DNA from 3 places in the Cycloclasticus sp. genome. Region 3 is predicted to be linked to each of the others. Evidence: predicted binding sites of a transcription regulator. Region 3 holds the regulator's gene; each other region holds the start of a gene.
The links. Region 3 encodes PhoB, which activates phosphate uptake and scavenging genes when phosphate is short. Its sites were predicted from a motif close to GNNTGTCATAAAACTGTCANAT; they were not measured.

Region 1 (5,382 bases), on a different contig from region 3:
TATATTTTTTATTAGCCCTTGAATTGATGAATCGCGCGCAATCTATTTTACAGTCAACGTTTGGTTACGACGCTTTTCGTGAGCCACAAGGTGAGATTATTCATGAGTTAGAGCAAGGGCGCGATGCCTTTGTGCTGATGCCCACTGGCGGCGGTAAGTCGCTGTGCTACCAAATTCCAGCCTTATTGCGTGATGGCACTGCGATTATTGTATCGCCATTGATTGCGCTGATGCAGGATCAGGTGGATGCGCTTAATCAACTGGGTATTAAAGCAGCCTATTTAAACTCAACACTCGATGTCGCTGAGGCGCGAGAAGTGGAGGCGCAATTATTAAATGGCGCTTTAGATTTATTGTATGTAGCGCCAGAAAGGTTGTTGAACCCTATTATGCTGTCGTTGTTGGAGCGCTGCCATATTGCCTTGTTTGCGATTGATGAGGCGCATTGTGTATCGCAATGGGGGCATGACTTTAGGCCAGAATATCAAAAGTTACGTGTGCTGCATGAGCGTTTTCCACAAGTGCCGCGTATTGCATTAACCGCCACAGCTGATCAACGTACGCGCGATGAAATTATTGCGCAATTACAACTTGAAGGGGCGCGGGTATTCATCAATAGTTTTGATCGGCCGAATATTCACTATGCTATTTCTGAAGGTAATAACCCGAAATTACGGTTGTGGCGCTTTATACAAGAAAATCATGCGCAAGATGCAGGCATTGTGTATTGCCTATCACGCAAGAAAGTAGAAGCGACTGCCGAATGGTTAACAGAACAAGGGCGTATCGCATTGCCTTATCACGCGGGCTTATCGCAAGAGCTTAGGCAAAAAAACCAACAGCGTTTTTTACGCGATGAAGGGGTGATTATTGTCGCTACAATCGCCTTTGGTATGGGCATAGATAAGCCGGATGTACGTTTTGTAGCGCACTTAAGTTTACCAAAAAGTATTGAGGCGTATTATCAAGAAACCGGTCGTGCAGGCCGTGATGGCGAGCCTGCAAATGCCTGGATGGCGTATGGCCTACAAGATGTATTGACGCTGCGACAATTTATGCAAAACTCCAAGGCCGATGAGGCGCATAAGCGTGTCGAGCATAATAAATTAGAATCTATGCTGGGGCTTTGCGAGCTGATTGCTTGTCGGCGGCAAGCCTTGTTAGGCTACTTTGATGAGCGGTTAGAACAGCCATGTGGTGCCTGTGATAATTGCACAACACCGCCTGAAAAATGGGATGGTTCTGAAGCGGCGCAAAAGATTTTATCGAGCATTTATCGTACAGGGCAACGCTTTGGGGTTAATTATATTATTGATGTCTTAATGGGCAAGGCTGATGACCGTATCCGGCAAAACCAGCACGAGCAGTTAAGTACCTTTGGCATTGGTAAAGAATTCTCAACGATGGAATGGCGAACTATTTTTAGGCAGTTGATAGCGCTTGGCTTTATTAATGTTGAAGCAGAAAGCCATGGCTCGCTAACACTGACAGAAAAATGCCGACCAGTGTTACGCGGTGAACAAAAACTGGCGCTAAGAAAGCAAACAAAAGAAGAAAAGCTGACAACAGAAAAAAAGAAGAAAAGCCCTGTTCGCCCACAAGACGAGCCGTTATGGGACGCTTTACGAGCTTTGAGAACGCAACTAGCGGAAGACAGTGGTGTGCCGCCCTATGTCATTTTTCATGATGCAACCTTAATGGAAATGATTAAAAAGCGCCCGGTTGAGATTGGCGATATGCGGTATATCAGTGGCGTGGGTGATCAAAAAATAAAGCGTTATGGCCAGGTTTTTTTGGCAGAAATTGCAAAGTACCCGTTAGCAGAATTATTGAATAATCGGCTTAGCGCAACGGTTAATGAGACGCTCATGTTGTATCAAGAGGGTTTAGATATAAAGGCGATTGCAACACAGCGCGATATGAAAGAAAACACGGTATATGGACATTTAGCCGATGCAATTGAAGCAGGGCTACTGGATGTCAAAGAGGTACTCGATTTAGACGACAGTGAATATCAAGAAATCATCATGACCATAGAGTCTTTGGAAGATGAGTCAAAAGGCCGCATTAAACCTATCTATGAGGCCTTGGATGAAGAGTATGAATACGGCATTATTAAATGCGTTCAAGCCTCTATGTAAGGCAGGCTAACATTGTTAGCCTAGTTCATCATCAGCAATTGAATATTTTGGGTCTTCAATCACGTTAACTTCAATTAGCTTTCTAGCCTTGTGTAATAATTTGATGCACTCTGGGCTTAAATGACGTAAATGCAGTGTTTTGCCTTGCTTCATATACCGCTCTGCCAAGGCGTCAATGGCTTCAATGCCTGAATGGTCAGACACGCGTGAACGTGCAAAATCAACAATCACTTCTTGTGGGTCGTTAATGGGGTCAAACTGATCACGAAAGTGGTGGATTGAAGCGAAAAAGAGTGGTCCAGTTGGCTTATAGATCTTAACGCCATCTTTTTCTTCAATATCAAAGTGCATGTTTTTGGCATGTTTCCAAGCAAACACTAAGGTAGACATTAAGACTCCCACGACAACCGCAATGGCTAAATCAGTTAGCACGGTAACAACCGCAACAGTAATACCCACAAGCGTATCGGAAGTTGGGATGCGGCCCAATAAGCGGAAGCTGGCCCATTCAAATGTACCCAGTACCACCATAAACATCACGCCGACTAACGCGGCAACGGGGATCATTTCAATCAGTGATGAGCCAACTAAAATAAAGGCGAGTAAGAATAGCGCAGCAGAAATGCCTGAGGCGCGTCCACGGCCGCCAGAATTAATATTGATCATGCTTTGACCAATCATCGCGCAGCCACCCATACCACCAAAAAAACCGGTAGCCACATTGGCAACGCCTTGACCAATGCATTCTTTATTTCCACGGCCACGTGTCTCAGTTATCTCATCAATCAGAGTTAAGGTTAATAAAGACTCAATTAAACCAATGGCAGCAAGAATCAGCGCATAAGGGAAAATAATTTTCAGCGTTTCAAGATTTAGCGGCACGCTAGGGAAATGGAATTGCGGTAAGCCGCCAGCAATAGTCGCCACCGGATCGCCAGTCATATCGACAAGCACATCTTGAACGGTACGTAAGTCCATATCTAAGCCAATAGAAATGGCAACGATGGTTAAGATCGCAGCCAATGATGATGGAATGGCCTTCGTTAATTTGGGTAAGAAATAGATAATGGCCATGGTCAGTGCCACCATGCCTAACATTAATGTCATCTGCTCACCTTGTAGCCAAGCAAGCTCGCCGGTGACCGGATCAAGGAATTGAAATTGTTGCAGCTGGGCCATAAAAATAACAATCGCTAAACCATTCACAAAGCCTAACATCACGGGGTGTGGCACTAAGCGAATGAATTTTCCTAAGCGAAAAACTCCAGCCAGCACTTGTAAAACACCCATTAAGACAACGGTTGCAAATAGATATTCAACCCCATGAGTTGCCACCAAGCTCACCATAACAACAGCCAGTGCGCCGGTTGCGCCAGAAATCATTCCCGGACGGCCGCCAATAGCGGCGGTAATTAAACCGACCATAAAAGCAGCATATAAACCGACTAAGGGTTCAACCCCTGCTACGAAAGCAAAGGCAACGGCTTCGGGTACTAGAGCTAGTGCAACGGTAAGGCCAGAAAGAAGGTCACTTTTTAGGCTTTGAGAACGAGAAAGGATAAGTTGAAACATAGGGATTTGCAGACAGTTATATAAGGAGCATTAACATAATGGAAACATTCAATCGAACATTATAGCAGAGAGTGTGCATTTGCAGCATTCATTAAAGCGTCAAGCAATTGTTATAAAACGTTCATAAACAAAGATTATTCTAACGATAAATTAAAAACTAAATAGTGATATGAACTAGGAAAACTTCATGAAAACGGATCAAGGTTTGATGCCATCGCTAATGCTTTATAAGCACATTTTTGCTGGCTAGCCCTCGAAAATTTTAGTAAAAAAATAACGGACGATTAAGTAGTATGCTAAATATTGAGCAAACAATAGAGCAAAAATTCCCAAATTTTGAGCAACGTGGCTCATGGCTTAAAAAACCAACGGTTGGTTTTTTAAAAAAACTGATGCATGAAAATGAAGTGAATCAATTCCTAGAAGATCATCAAGATGACGAGGGGTTTGATTTTATTGATCAAGTATTTGCATTTTTTAACTTTAGTTACTCAGCATCACACAGTGACAGGGCTAATATCCCCGCCAGTGGCCGCGTAATTATTGTTGCTAATCACCCACTGGGTGCGCTCGATGGATTATCGCTGTTAAAGCTTGTTGGTGAGGTGCGCCGCGATGTAAAAATAGTGGTTAATGACATGTTAATGGAGTTTAAGGCGCTAGACAGTCTATTATTACCCGTTGATAATTTAAGAAAATCAACGCAAAAGAGTAGTATTTCGCGTATTTTGCAGAGTTTAAATAATGAAGAAGCCGTTATTATTTTTCCTGCAGGCGAAGTGTCAAGAATGAGACCGAACGGAGTACGTGACGGAAAATGGTCGAGCGGATTCTTAAGTTTTGCTAAGAAAACCCAAGCTCCTATTTTGCCAATTTACGTTAAGGCGCGGAACTCATCTCTTTTTTATAGCAGTTCAATGTTCTACAAGCCTTTATCAAGCATGTTGTTAGCGCATGAGGTTTTTAATAAAAACTCGAAAACGATAAGCTTCAAGGTGGGCGCTCCCATCCCATACCGTTTTATAGATAGTTTGCCATTAAAACGTAAAGAAATTGCGCGATTGGTTCGTCGCCATGCTTACTTGCTAGGTAAAGGAAAAAAGAGCCTGCTGGAAACAGAACAGACCATTATTCACCCGCGTGATCGAAAGGCCCTGAAAAATGAGTTAAAAGAGGGTGAGTTACTGGGCGAAACAGCCGATGAAAAGAAAATATACTTATTTGATTATCGACCGGACTCTGCGGTCATGAATGAAATTGGGCGCTTAAGGGAAATGACTTTTCGGCGTGTCGGTGAAGGCACAGGCAAAAGCCGAGATCTTGATCGGTATGATAAGCATTATCGCCATATTATTTTGTGGGATGAGCAAGAACTTGAAATTGTAGGCTCTTACCGACTTGCTGAAGTAAAACGCTTAATGGATTTAGACAAGGGTCGAGGCATTTATAGCCAAGAACTTTTTGACTATAACATGCAGAAAGTTGCTCCTTATTTTGAACAGGGTATAGAACTTGGCCGTAGTTTTGTCAGCCCTAAGTATTGGGGTAAACGCAGCTTAGACCACTTATGGTATGGCATTGGCGCCTATCTTAGAAAGTACCCCTCAGCACGCTACTTATTTGGCCCTGTTAGCTTAAGTGATGCTTACCCTGAACTAGCTAAAGCGCT
Region 2 (5,382 bases), on a different contig from region 3:
CCGGTAAACCTTGCCCAGTTAAATACCGAAGCCATGGTATAGATGGGGTAGCCAGTTTGATTTAACGCAATTAGTCATTTTTTGACGCGACTTTTAACAAGCGATTTTTACTCTTGAGACGATAAAAGAAGTTAGGCTCGCTGATGACATAAATATCACCGTCTTTGTCCATTGTTATACCTTCAGCCTGCGGTACATCATCATGCAAACCAGCATTCCCTCTACTCAAGCCCAATCGGCTGATTTCAATCCCTTCTTTATTGACTTCAACCATTTGACGAGATTCGTCACTCAAGAGTATTAGGTGGCCTGTTTGATCGTCATAATGCACCCCTGAGTAATCATCACCGCCAAAAGAGGTTTTTTCTAAAGAAAACGGCGTTGAAATAGCAATATCAGATGATTCAACAAAACCCGACAGCTTTATCAATTGTCGAGGTGTTTTCTCGTTAATGATAAATAAATCCCCACTGTCTTGGTTATAAGTTAACCCTTCAAATCCTTTGTTTTTACCTGATGTTATGGCCAACTGAAGGCTCTTTAAGCCCGCCCTATTAACAACCTTTGTTTGCGAATTAATATCGAACATTACTAAGGTTCTTTTTCGCTCTTCAACCACGGCATATCGTTCGCCGCCGAGATACATCACCCCTTCAGTGTCTTCGAAGCCAATTAAATCAATACGACGAATTAGCTCACCGTCTTTTGTCAGCTCAAGTAGCGTTTCTGGGTTATTAACAACAGCAAATAATGTATTCGTATTACTGTTATAGGTTAGGCCAGATGCATTATCTTTAACACCCGCTATCATCTTGGGCGTTGCGTGAATTTCATAGCCACTTAAGCCAATTTGCTGTCCAGCAACTATGGGGGCTTCTTCACCGCTGAAGAGGCCTAATGAAACGACTAACATTAACAAGAGATAGATCAGGTTTTGCTTATTACAAACTTCTAAATCACCAATACGAGACTGCTCCAAAACAATTTTGAAGCAATAATCTAAACGAGATATTCGTGTGGTATTCAGCATGGCATTCATCCTTAGAATTTGCAGTGAATGTAACCAATGATGATGACAACGAAGTGTCAGAACGATGACAATATGCAGACGCGAGGCACAAATACCTATCTCAGCCCTTTCCGTGGAACAGGAAAATTTCGCCGCATAAAATCAAAGGATTAGACACTGTCACGAACCTGTCATCTTGCCTCTACATAATAAAGTTTTAGTAAACAGCTTAGGTGGGTTAGGTGATCAAAAAATTAGAGGCGAAATATATTGCGAAAGAACTCAGCTGGCTGTCCTTTAACGAGCGCGTGCTACAAGAAGCGGCAGATAAATCCACACCTATTATAGAAAGAGTCCGGTTTTTAGGCATTTTTTCAAACAACCTAGATGAGTTTTTTAGGGTGCGCGTTGCCAATGTTAAGCGTCGGGTTCTTATTGAGAAAGACCTTGATGAACAAACACCGACCAAAAACTTGTTACGTGATATACAAAAAAAGGTCTTAAAGCTACAAGAAGAATTTGATGTCACTTACCATGAGGTATTGAAAGGGCTCGCGCATAAAAACATTTTCTTAATTAATGAAGATCAACTGAGCCCCGAGCAAGGAAGCTGGCTACAAAAATACTTTACCAATCATCTACAAGGTTTTATTGAGCCTATTATTATCAATAAAAATACTAATTTAGCGGCCTTATTAAAAGATGACCTCAGCTATTTAATTTGTGAAATGCTGGGTGGTAAAAACATACAGTATGCAGCCATTGCGATACCAACCACAGACTCTCCTCGTTTTATTGAATTACCACGTGAAAAAGGTAAACGACGACGAGATATTATTATGTCCGACAATATTATTCGCTATTGCATAAACAATATTTTTTCCGCCTATTTTAATTACAAGGTCTGCAATGTTTACGCTATGAAGGTAACGGGAGATGCTGATTTCGGTCTAACCGATGATATTGATTTATCGGTTTTAGAAAAATTATCTATCGGTTTAAAGCAGCGCCTACATGCTAAGCCTGTGCGATTTGTGTACGAACGAGCCATGCCCGATCATGCTATCGACATGCTGAAATCTAAACTTGGCATTACACGTCATGATAGTGTGGTGCCAGGTGGCCGTTATCATAATTTCCGAGACTTTATTGACTTCCCTAATGTGGGGCGTAAACACCTTGAAAACCCTCCGTTAACACCTTTGGTTTCTAGGCAATTTTCCCGTCATGCCTGCCCTTTTGATGCAATAAAGCAGCAAGACATTTTGCTTTGTTACCCTTATCACAAGTTTGATCACTTTACCGAATTGATACGTCAGGCAGCTTTTGATCCAAATGTATTTGAAATAAAAATCTGCCTCTACCGTGTAGCCAACAACAGTAGGCTTATCAAGTCACTGATCAATGCGGTTAGAAATGGCAAAGAAGTTTTTGCTGTTATTGAGTTACACGCACGTTTTGATGAACAAGCCAACATGGAATGGGCGCGTATCTTAACCGAGTCGGGTGTTAAGGTTCACTTTGGCTTACCCTCACTAAAGTGCCACACTAAATTATGTTTAATTGGCCGACATGAACATAAAAAACAAACCTATTACGCTCACGTTGGCACCGGTAACTTTCACGAAAAAACAGCTAAGGTTTACACCGACTTTAGTTTATTTACCAACAAACAAGCGATTACCAAGGAAGTTGCGCTTGTTTTTGACTTTATTGCTCACAGTTATAAAAAAACCACGTTTAAACATTTAATTGTTTCCCCTATCGGCACGCGTGAATGGATTAATAAATCGATTGAAAATGAAATAAAGATGGCCAAAAAGGGTTATAAAGCTGAAATTCTTATTAAAATGAACAACATTGATGATAATCAAGTTATTGATAAGCTGTATGAGGCAAGTGGTGCTGGCGTAAAAATTAAAATTGTATTGAGGGGGATGTGCAGTTTAGTTCCAGGGGTTGTAGGGCTTAGTGACAATATTGAAGTTATTTCTATTGTCGACCGATTTTTAGAACATACACGATTTACGATTTTTCATAATAATGGAAACCCTCGCGTTATCATTAGTTCGGCAGACTGGATGACGCGTAATATAGAGCGGCGTGTAGAGGTTGGCTGCCCTATTTATGACCCTGCCATTCAGCAACAAATTATCCATATCTTTAACCTCCAATGGTCTGATAAGACAAAGGCCAGAATTATAGATAAGAAACAACATAACAAATATTTGCCACGAGGCAATAAGCGAAAAATTCGCTCTCAAATATCGGTGTATAACTATCTAAAAGACCTTGAGTCTAACAAGAAATGACTAGCCTTAACGCCGATACCCAATCAGAATTAATTGCTGCCTTAGATTTAGGCTCTAATAGTTTTCACTTAATTATTGCTCGCTTAAATGCCGGTAAGCTTGAACCTCTGCATAAGGTAAAACATCGAGTACGCTTACGAGCGGGGTTAAATAAGGCTAATGAATTAAGTTACGAGGCGATGCTAAGAGCAGCAAGCAGTCTTAAAGAAATGAGCGCTACAATAAAAACACATCAAATTAAAAAATGTCGTGTCGTGGCCACTCATACCTTGCGAGAAGCTGTTAACCGTAATGCTTTTCTCTCACTGGCTGAGTACTCATTGGGCTTTCCTATTGAAATAATTTCAGGCTCTGAAGAGGCCAGATTAATCTACCAAGGGGTCGTTCGTAGCGAAGAAATCAAAGACTCATGTTTGGTGGTTGATATAGGTGGTGGCAGTACTGAAATAGTGCTGGGTGAAGGCACTGATACTCAATATAGAGACAGCAAAAACATGGGCTGCATCAGCTTTACAGAACGTTACTTCAGTAAAGGCGTGAATCAAAAATCATTTAAACGGGCCGAGGTATCCGCACTGCAAAAGCTTGAGCAGTGTTCCCATCATTTTAGGACAAGTCACCCAAATAAGGTCTTTGCAACATCAGGCACCGCCAAAGCCCTTTTTAAGGCGATTGGTTTAATCAGCGAAACAACCGACCGTCTAGAATTAAATACCTTACTCAAATTACAACATTTATTATGCCAAATAGACGGTGTCTCTAAGCTCTCATTAGTTGGTATTGACGAAGCTAGAGCCATGGTTTTACCTGCTGGCTTAGCCATTATGATTGCCCTTATGAAGAGCCTAAACCTAACTGCTTTGACATTCTGCTCTGCTGCCTTGCGCGAGGGCGTCTTGTTTGAAATGGAGCAACAAAATAAACAAGGAGATACACGGCTGCGTACTCGCCAACATTTACAACGTCTTTACAACGTTGACCGTAGGCAGGCCCAACAAATAGCAGAAACTTGCGAGCTATTTTGGCACCAAACTTCAAAAAGCTGGAGTCTAACCTCAACGAAACTTAAGACTCTATTACTTGAGGCCGCTTATTTATATGAGGTTGGCCAGCAAATTAATGTGACTGACTTTCAGCAACATTCAGCTTATATTTTGGCTAACAGTGACCTTGCGGGCTATAACCAAGACGAACAGCTTCTGCTTTCAACCATCGTCATTGGGGCTAGAAAACGGTTTAGACGAAGACGGCTTCCCGACATTCGAATTATCAGCCATAAAATGTTAACGCGGTTAATTCGCCTATTTCGCTTAGCTGTTATTTTAAATAATAGCCGCCAGCCCTTAGTTATCGATTTATTATCGCTTCAGGTTGATGGGCGCGAAATGATGCTAAGCATTGATAAACAGTTCTTTCTTGAACAAGACGTGACCATGGCTGACTTAAACAAAGAGTCCAGTGTTATGGCAAACCTAGGCTACACCCTGTCTTGCCAAATTGTTTAACTGACTAGTTTAATAGCAAAATTTATTCTGCACGTTACTTAGCTGGCCTATTCACCCTCTTTCACTTTAATGTTTTATATTTTTTTGCAACGCTGTCTTTTTCCTAACTAGAATCGAACGTTCAAGTAATCAAACTAACCTTCTCTGTCCTTAAACAAAAACGCTTAACCGTTTAAGCATTAGGTATCAAAAATAGGGTATTTAGATTATTGAGACAAGCAAACGTCGAGTAAGATATTTAGCTTAAAATACCTAAACTTGAATTTACAAAATTCACCCCCAAATACTTCTTATATTGTTTAAGGACATTTTCAACATGACTCGAATTGCTTTATTTTTAGCCACTAATGTAGCCATTATGGTCGTTATCAGCTTGGTATTTAGCCTATTTGGTTTATCAGGTACTTTGCAGGCAAATGGGGTCGATTTAGACCTGAATGCTTTATTAATTATCTCTCTGATCGTTGGCATGACCGGTTCGGTCATTTCCTTAGCCATGTCAAAATCCATGGCAAAACGTTCCATGGGTGTTCAGGTTATTGATCAGCCTAAAAAT
Region 3 (5,382 bases):
ATGTCATTTAAAAAATGACGGTCAATTTTTACGAAGTCGGGTTTAATTTCAGACCAGGTTCTTAAGCCTGAATAGCCTGCACCTAAATCGTCGATGGCGATGGAAAATCCCATGTCTTGATAGTATTTGGTTGCACTTGCCATTAGGTCATAATCTTCAATAGGGTATTGCTCAGTCAGTTCAATAACCACTTGGCTAGCATCTAAATTAGAGTCTTTTATATACTTTAATGTGTGGCCATGCTGATAATCTTTTTGTAAGAGAATTTCAGGAATGGTGTTAATAAATAATCGGGCATTTAAATTAAGTTCGCCAAACCGTTGAATGCTTACTTTTCGACAAAGTAAATCTAATTCGGCAAGCCGATCATATTTAGCCGCAGCGTTAAAAAGGTTGATGGGGGAGTGTAACGGACCATTAGAGGGACCACGAATTAAGCCTTCGTAACCATAAATTTTATTGTCTTTCATCGAAATGATTGGCTGAAAGAGCGGAGTCAGTGAGTCTGTTGCTAATATATCTAAAAGCGATTGATAGTGTAGTTTTTCATCATGTGTCATAGGTGGGGAGTATCAATCAATAATATGACAGTTATATGACGTTCATATAAAAGGACATTATAAAAAGTTTACTGGTTGAGAAACCGCAGGCGCCTTAAGGTGGTTCAGTGCGTTACTGTTATTTTTAATAATTAGAGACAGGGCTTTTTCTGAACCAAGTTAGAAGTAGTTTGTAAATTGTCACCGTGTTGTCATAAATATTAGGTATTCTGTAAACACTTACTTAAATGGCTTTTTTATGGAAACAATGAATGTATTGATGGTTGAAGACGATGAGGATATTGGCGAAATGCTACAACTTTCTCTTCAAACGAATAATATTGAAGTAACGTGGTGTAAAGATGTAATGAGAGCGCAAGAGTCTTTGCGAGATACGACGCCCGATATTATCTTGTTAGATTGGATGTTACCCGGAATTAGTGGGCCAGATTGGATCAAGTTTTTAAAGAATCAAGAAGAAAACAAACGTATCCCGATTATCCTGTTGACGGCACGCAGCGCGGAAGAAGATAAAGTATCGGGCTTGGAAACAGGCGCAGACGATTATGTAACCAAGCCTTTTTCTGTGCAAGAGCTGATTGCCAGAATGAAAGCGGTCTTACGACGAAGCAGTACAGAAAATGAAACAGGGGTGATATCAATTGGCCCATTGTTTATTGACCCATCGAGTCATCGAGTCACTATCAATAAGGTGGACCTGATGATGAGCCCGACAGAGTATAAATTGCTGTCTTTCTTTGCTACAAACCCCAATAAAGTGTTCTCTCGCAATCAGCTGCTTGATAATGTATGGGGCGATAATGTCTACGTAGAAGATCGTACCGTTGATGTACACATTAGGCGTTTAAGACGGATATTAGATGCTCAGGGTTGTGCAGACTTGGTTCAAACGGTAAGAGGGTTTGGTTATAAATTGGTGAATTTAAACGCGTGAATATAAATCATAACTATGAGCGAAACACCTTTCTGTTGTGGTTTTTAACAGTCGGTGTTTTGGGTGTGTTAGTCGGTTACCCCGTCGAGGTGTTGGCACTTTTTTTATTGGCTTACATTGTCTTTCAATATCGTCGGTTACAACGTTTATATAGGTGGTCTAAGAAGTCTGGTGATCATGACCTGCCGTTTGAAGATGGCTTGTTTGGTCAAATTTCGGAAGACATCTATCAATCTAAGATGCAGGGGCTGGCACAAAAAGACAGTGTTAAATACCAACTGGAACGGTTTAAAAAGTTAATTTCTGTTTTTCCAGATGGTGTGGTTATTCTTTCATTGTCTAATGAGATTAAGTGGTTCAATAAGCAAGCCTCCCAGCTACTTATTTTAAAAAAAGAAGATACCGGGCAACTGATTAATCATTTAGTAAGGCATCCTCGGTTTACGCACTTTCTTAAAAATCTCAAGAGCGATGACGCCATTGTGATCGAGGCGCCTGTAATAGACACCAGCTGGTCGGCAGAAAAGATTGAAATAAGGGTATTGCCATATGGTGACGATGAACGTTTATTGTTGATACGAGATGTCACTAAGGTTGAGCGCACGAATCAAGTGCGAAAAGACTTTGTGTCGAATGCATCGCATGAGTTAAGAACGCCGCTAACGGTCATGAAGGGCTATGTTGAAATGTTGTTGGCTTCAACCGCTGAGGATAATGTGCAAGTGGGTGCTTCGCTACGTAAAGTTGATCAGCAAGTGATTAAAATGCAAACCATGATCGAAGAGCTATTAGCGCTAAGTCGGCTAGAAGAGGGTAAAGTCGAGGCAGCCAATAGCTTGGTTAATGTGCGCAGTGTATGTGAACAAATTAAGTCCGAATTTAAGTCAGCGGCAAATGAGCATCAGCAATCATTGGTGTTTGATGTTCCATCGAGTCTTAATTTAAAGGGCAGTAAAGGTTCCTTATTAACCGTGTTGAGAAACTTGGTTGGTAATGCCATCAATTACTCTGATGAAAATGGTGAGATTCGTGTTGGCTGGGCAATCAATGAGCAAGGTCAGGGGCAGCTTTTTGTTAAAGATACAGGTCAAGGAATAGGCGCCAGACACTTATCTCGATTAACAGAGCGTTTCTACCGGGTAGCTGAAAATAATATAAAAAATAAAACTGGGACAGGCCTAGGGTTAGCCATTGTAAAACATGAGTTAGAAAGGCATGAGGCGCATCTGGTTATCGATAGTCAAGAAGGGGAAGGCAGTTGTTTTCAGTGTGTATTTCCCGCTGAAAGAATAGACCCATAAGGCTGTCATCAAACTGTCACATTGCGTTCATTATAATGCCACATACCAAACCTAAAATGATGCACAGAGTAGAGCAAACGCTTTGCCAAATATTCAACTAAATTGGAAAAAATATGAAAATGAAAAAGATAGTGGCACTAGGACTGCTTAGCCTAACGATTGGGACAGCGGCTCACGCAGCTAAAATTGAAGGCACGGGCTCAAGTTTTGCTTACCCTGCGTATACAACGTGGAGTAAAGTTTATTACGGTGAAACAAAAAACCAAGTCAATTACACACCAACAGGCAGTGGTTCGGGTATTAAAGAAGTTAGTGCTCGTCACGTTGATTTTGGTGGCTCAGACAAGCCTTTAAAATCAAGTTCTTTAGCAAAAGCAAGTTTGATTCAATTCCCAACAGCTATTGGTGCGGTGACTTTTGCATATAATGTTGAGGGCGTCAGCGGTATGAAACTAAGCGAAGCCGCTATTTCTGGCATTATGTTAGGCAAAATTACAAAGTGGAATGATCCTATCATAGCGGCTGATAATTCAGGTATTGCTTTACCAAATGAAGATATTTTGTTTGTTCACCGTAGTGATAAATCAGGTACAACCTTTGCCTTTACCTACTACTTGAGCAAAATGAACCAAGAATGGCGCGAAACAATGGGTGCTAAGAAAGTAGTGTCATGGCCGACTAAAAACCGGATTGCTGGCAAAGGTAACTTTGGAGTTGCAACGGCGATTAAAAATAATGGGTTTTCTATCGGTTATGTGGATTACGCGGATGCTAAAAAGAATGGTTTAGATATGGCTATTATTGAAAATCGCGAAGGTATATTTGTTAAGCCAGAGCCAGCAACATTCGAAGCTGCGGCAGTGTATGCAGACTTAGATCCTAAAAAGGACTTTTATGCCAATATTGCATACCCACCAAAAGGCTATCCAGTCGTGACAGCAACGTTTGCATTAGTTCCTCAAAATGGTGAAAATGCAAAAGAAGTGATCAAGTTCTTTGATTATGCATTAACCAAAAAGAACAAGCTCATTGAGTCGGTCGGTTACGTTTCCCTTCCAGATGCAGTGATTAAAAAAATCCAAGGCTACTGGGTGGAAAAAGGCTTAAAATAAGCGCAATCTTTAACACAAGTTAACTTAAAAGCCTTCTCAAGAGGTTGTTGAGAAGGTTTTTGTTTGTCCCAGAGGGCGTAATGGAATTATTTTTTAGAAAAATTGCTCAATTAAGCGCTAGCTTAGTTTTTGTTATCTTAGCGGCTACAACGCTGGTTCTTTATTTATCAGCGAAACCGGCGATAGAAGAGTTTGGGGTTAAGTTTTTGTTTGAATCTCGTTGGGGCGAAGAAGAAAAGCTTGAGTTGTCGCCTGCCCAATTAGCCGAGTTAGAGTCATTAAAGGCGGACAAAGAGCAACCTTTAGAAGATGACTTTATTGAAGATGAAGAGGATTTTATCTTCGACGATGAAGATTTTATTACCGATGACGATATGGACTCTGAAGACAAGACCTCGAGAGAGGTTTATGGTGCATTAGTCCCTATTGTTGGTACGGTTTTCTCAACGCTTATCGCAATGTTGTTTTCAGTGCCTATAGCAATGGGCATTGCTGTTTTTCTATCTGAAATCGCGCCTGCTGCAGTCGCCAAGCCTGTTGGCATAGCGATTGAGTTGTTGGCTTCTATCCCCAGTATCATTTATGGCATGTGGGGGCTGTTCTACTTTGGCCCATTCATCGCGGCTCTGTTTGGTGGAAATACAGTGTCATTGTTGGTTGCGGGGCTGGTACTTGGAATTATGGTTATACCTTTTATGGCGGCTTTAAGTCGAGATGCGATAACGACCGTGCCTGATATGCTGAAAGAGTCAGCGTATGCGATGGGGGCGACTAAATTAGAGGTTATAAAAGATGTTGTTTTTCCTTATGCGCGGTCGGGCATTATAGGCTCCATAATATTGTCATTTGGCCGAGCGTTGGGCGAAACGATGGCAGTAGCCTTTGTTATTGGGGGCGTGTATCAATTTGCCAAAAAAGTAACCGACCCGACAAACTCAATCCCAGTGGTGCTGGCAAATAGCTTTGCAGAATCAAGTGGGTTGAGCTTATCTGTCTTATTTTATTTGGCGCTTATATTATTTGTCCTAAGCTTTATTGTGATAGCGAGCGCTAAATTTTACTTCTTGAGGAAAAAATAATGCGTTTAATGATGAATCGCGTGTTTATTGTCTTCTCCAGCTTGGCCGCAGTAGTAGGGTTACTTTTTTTAGGCTGGATTTTGTTCACCTTGTGCTCAAAAGGTTTGCAAGGACTCAGCTGGGATGTGTTTACAAAAGACCTGATTGAGGGAGGGTTACGTAATGTAATCGTCGGCCAAATAATGATGTCTGGTATAGCGACACTGATCGGTATTCCAGTGGGTATTCTCGCGGGTATTTACTTGCAAGAGTATGGTGGTAATTCAAAAAGTACAGAGTTTTTACGTGACCTCAGCGATGTCATGATGTCGGCGCCTTCGATTGTTGTGGGTACATTTGTTTATGCAATTGTTGTTGTGCCTACGGGGCATACCAGTGGTTGGGCCGGTGTTTTAG

Region 1: the regulator PhoB is predicted to act here: its motif matches at 3,819-3,840, upstream of KUG63_RS11810 (lysophospholipid acyltransferase family protein).
Region 2: the regulator PhoB is predicted to act here: its motif matches at 1,082-1,103, upstream of ppk1 (polyphosphate kinase 1).

What each region holds. Positions count from the first base shown of each region.
Region 1 is NZ_JAHRVT010000057.1:14,394-19,775, reverse strand. Features, by position in the region: gene recQ (DNA helicase RecQ) at 27-2,141, shown strand; gene KUG63_RS11815 (SulP family inorganic anion transporter) at 2,157-3,713, opposite strand; gene KUG63_RS11810 (lysophospholipid acyltransferase family protein) at 4,007-5,382, shown strand, end outside.
Region 2 is NZ_JAHRVT010000028.1:37,522-42,903, reverse strand. Features, by position in the region: gene KUG63_RS06535 (hypothetical protein) at 1-35, opposite strand, end outside; gene KUG63_RS06530 (SdiA-regulated domain-containing protein) at 71-1,030, opposite strand; gene ppk1 (polyphosphate kinase 1) at 1,252-3,321, shown strand; gene KUG63_RS06520 (Ppx/GppA family phosphatase) at 3,318-4,826, shown strand; gene htpX (protease HtpX) at 5,143-5,382, shown strand, end outside.
Region 3 is NZ_JAHRVT010000014.1:54,124-59,505, forward strand. Features, by position in the region: gene KUG63_RS03440 (GGDEF domain-containing protein) at 1-560, opposite strand, end outside; gene phoB (phosphate regulon transcriptional regulator PhoB) at 799-1,494, shown strand; gene phoR (phosphate regulon sensor histidine kinase PhoR) at 1,491-2,795, shown strand; gene pstS (phosphate ABC transporter substrate-binding protein PstS) at 2,909-3,907, shown strand; gene pstC (phosphate ABC transporter permease subunit PstC) at 3,988-4,986, shown strand; gene pstA (phosphate ABC transporter permease PstA) at 4,986-5,382, shown strand, end outside.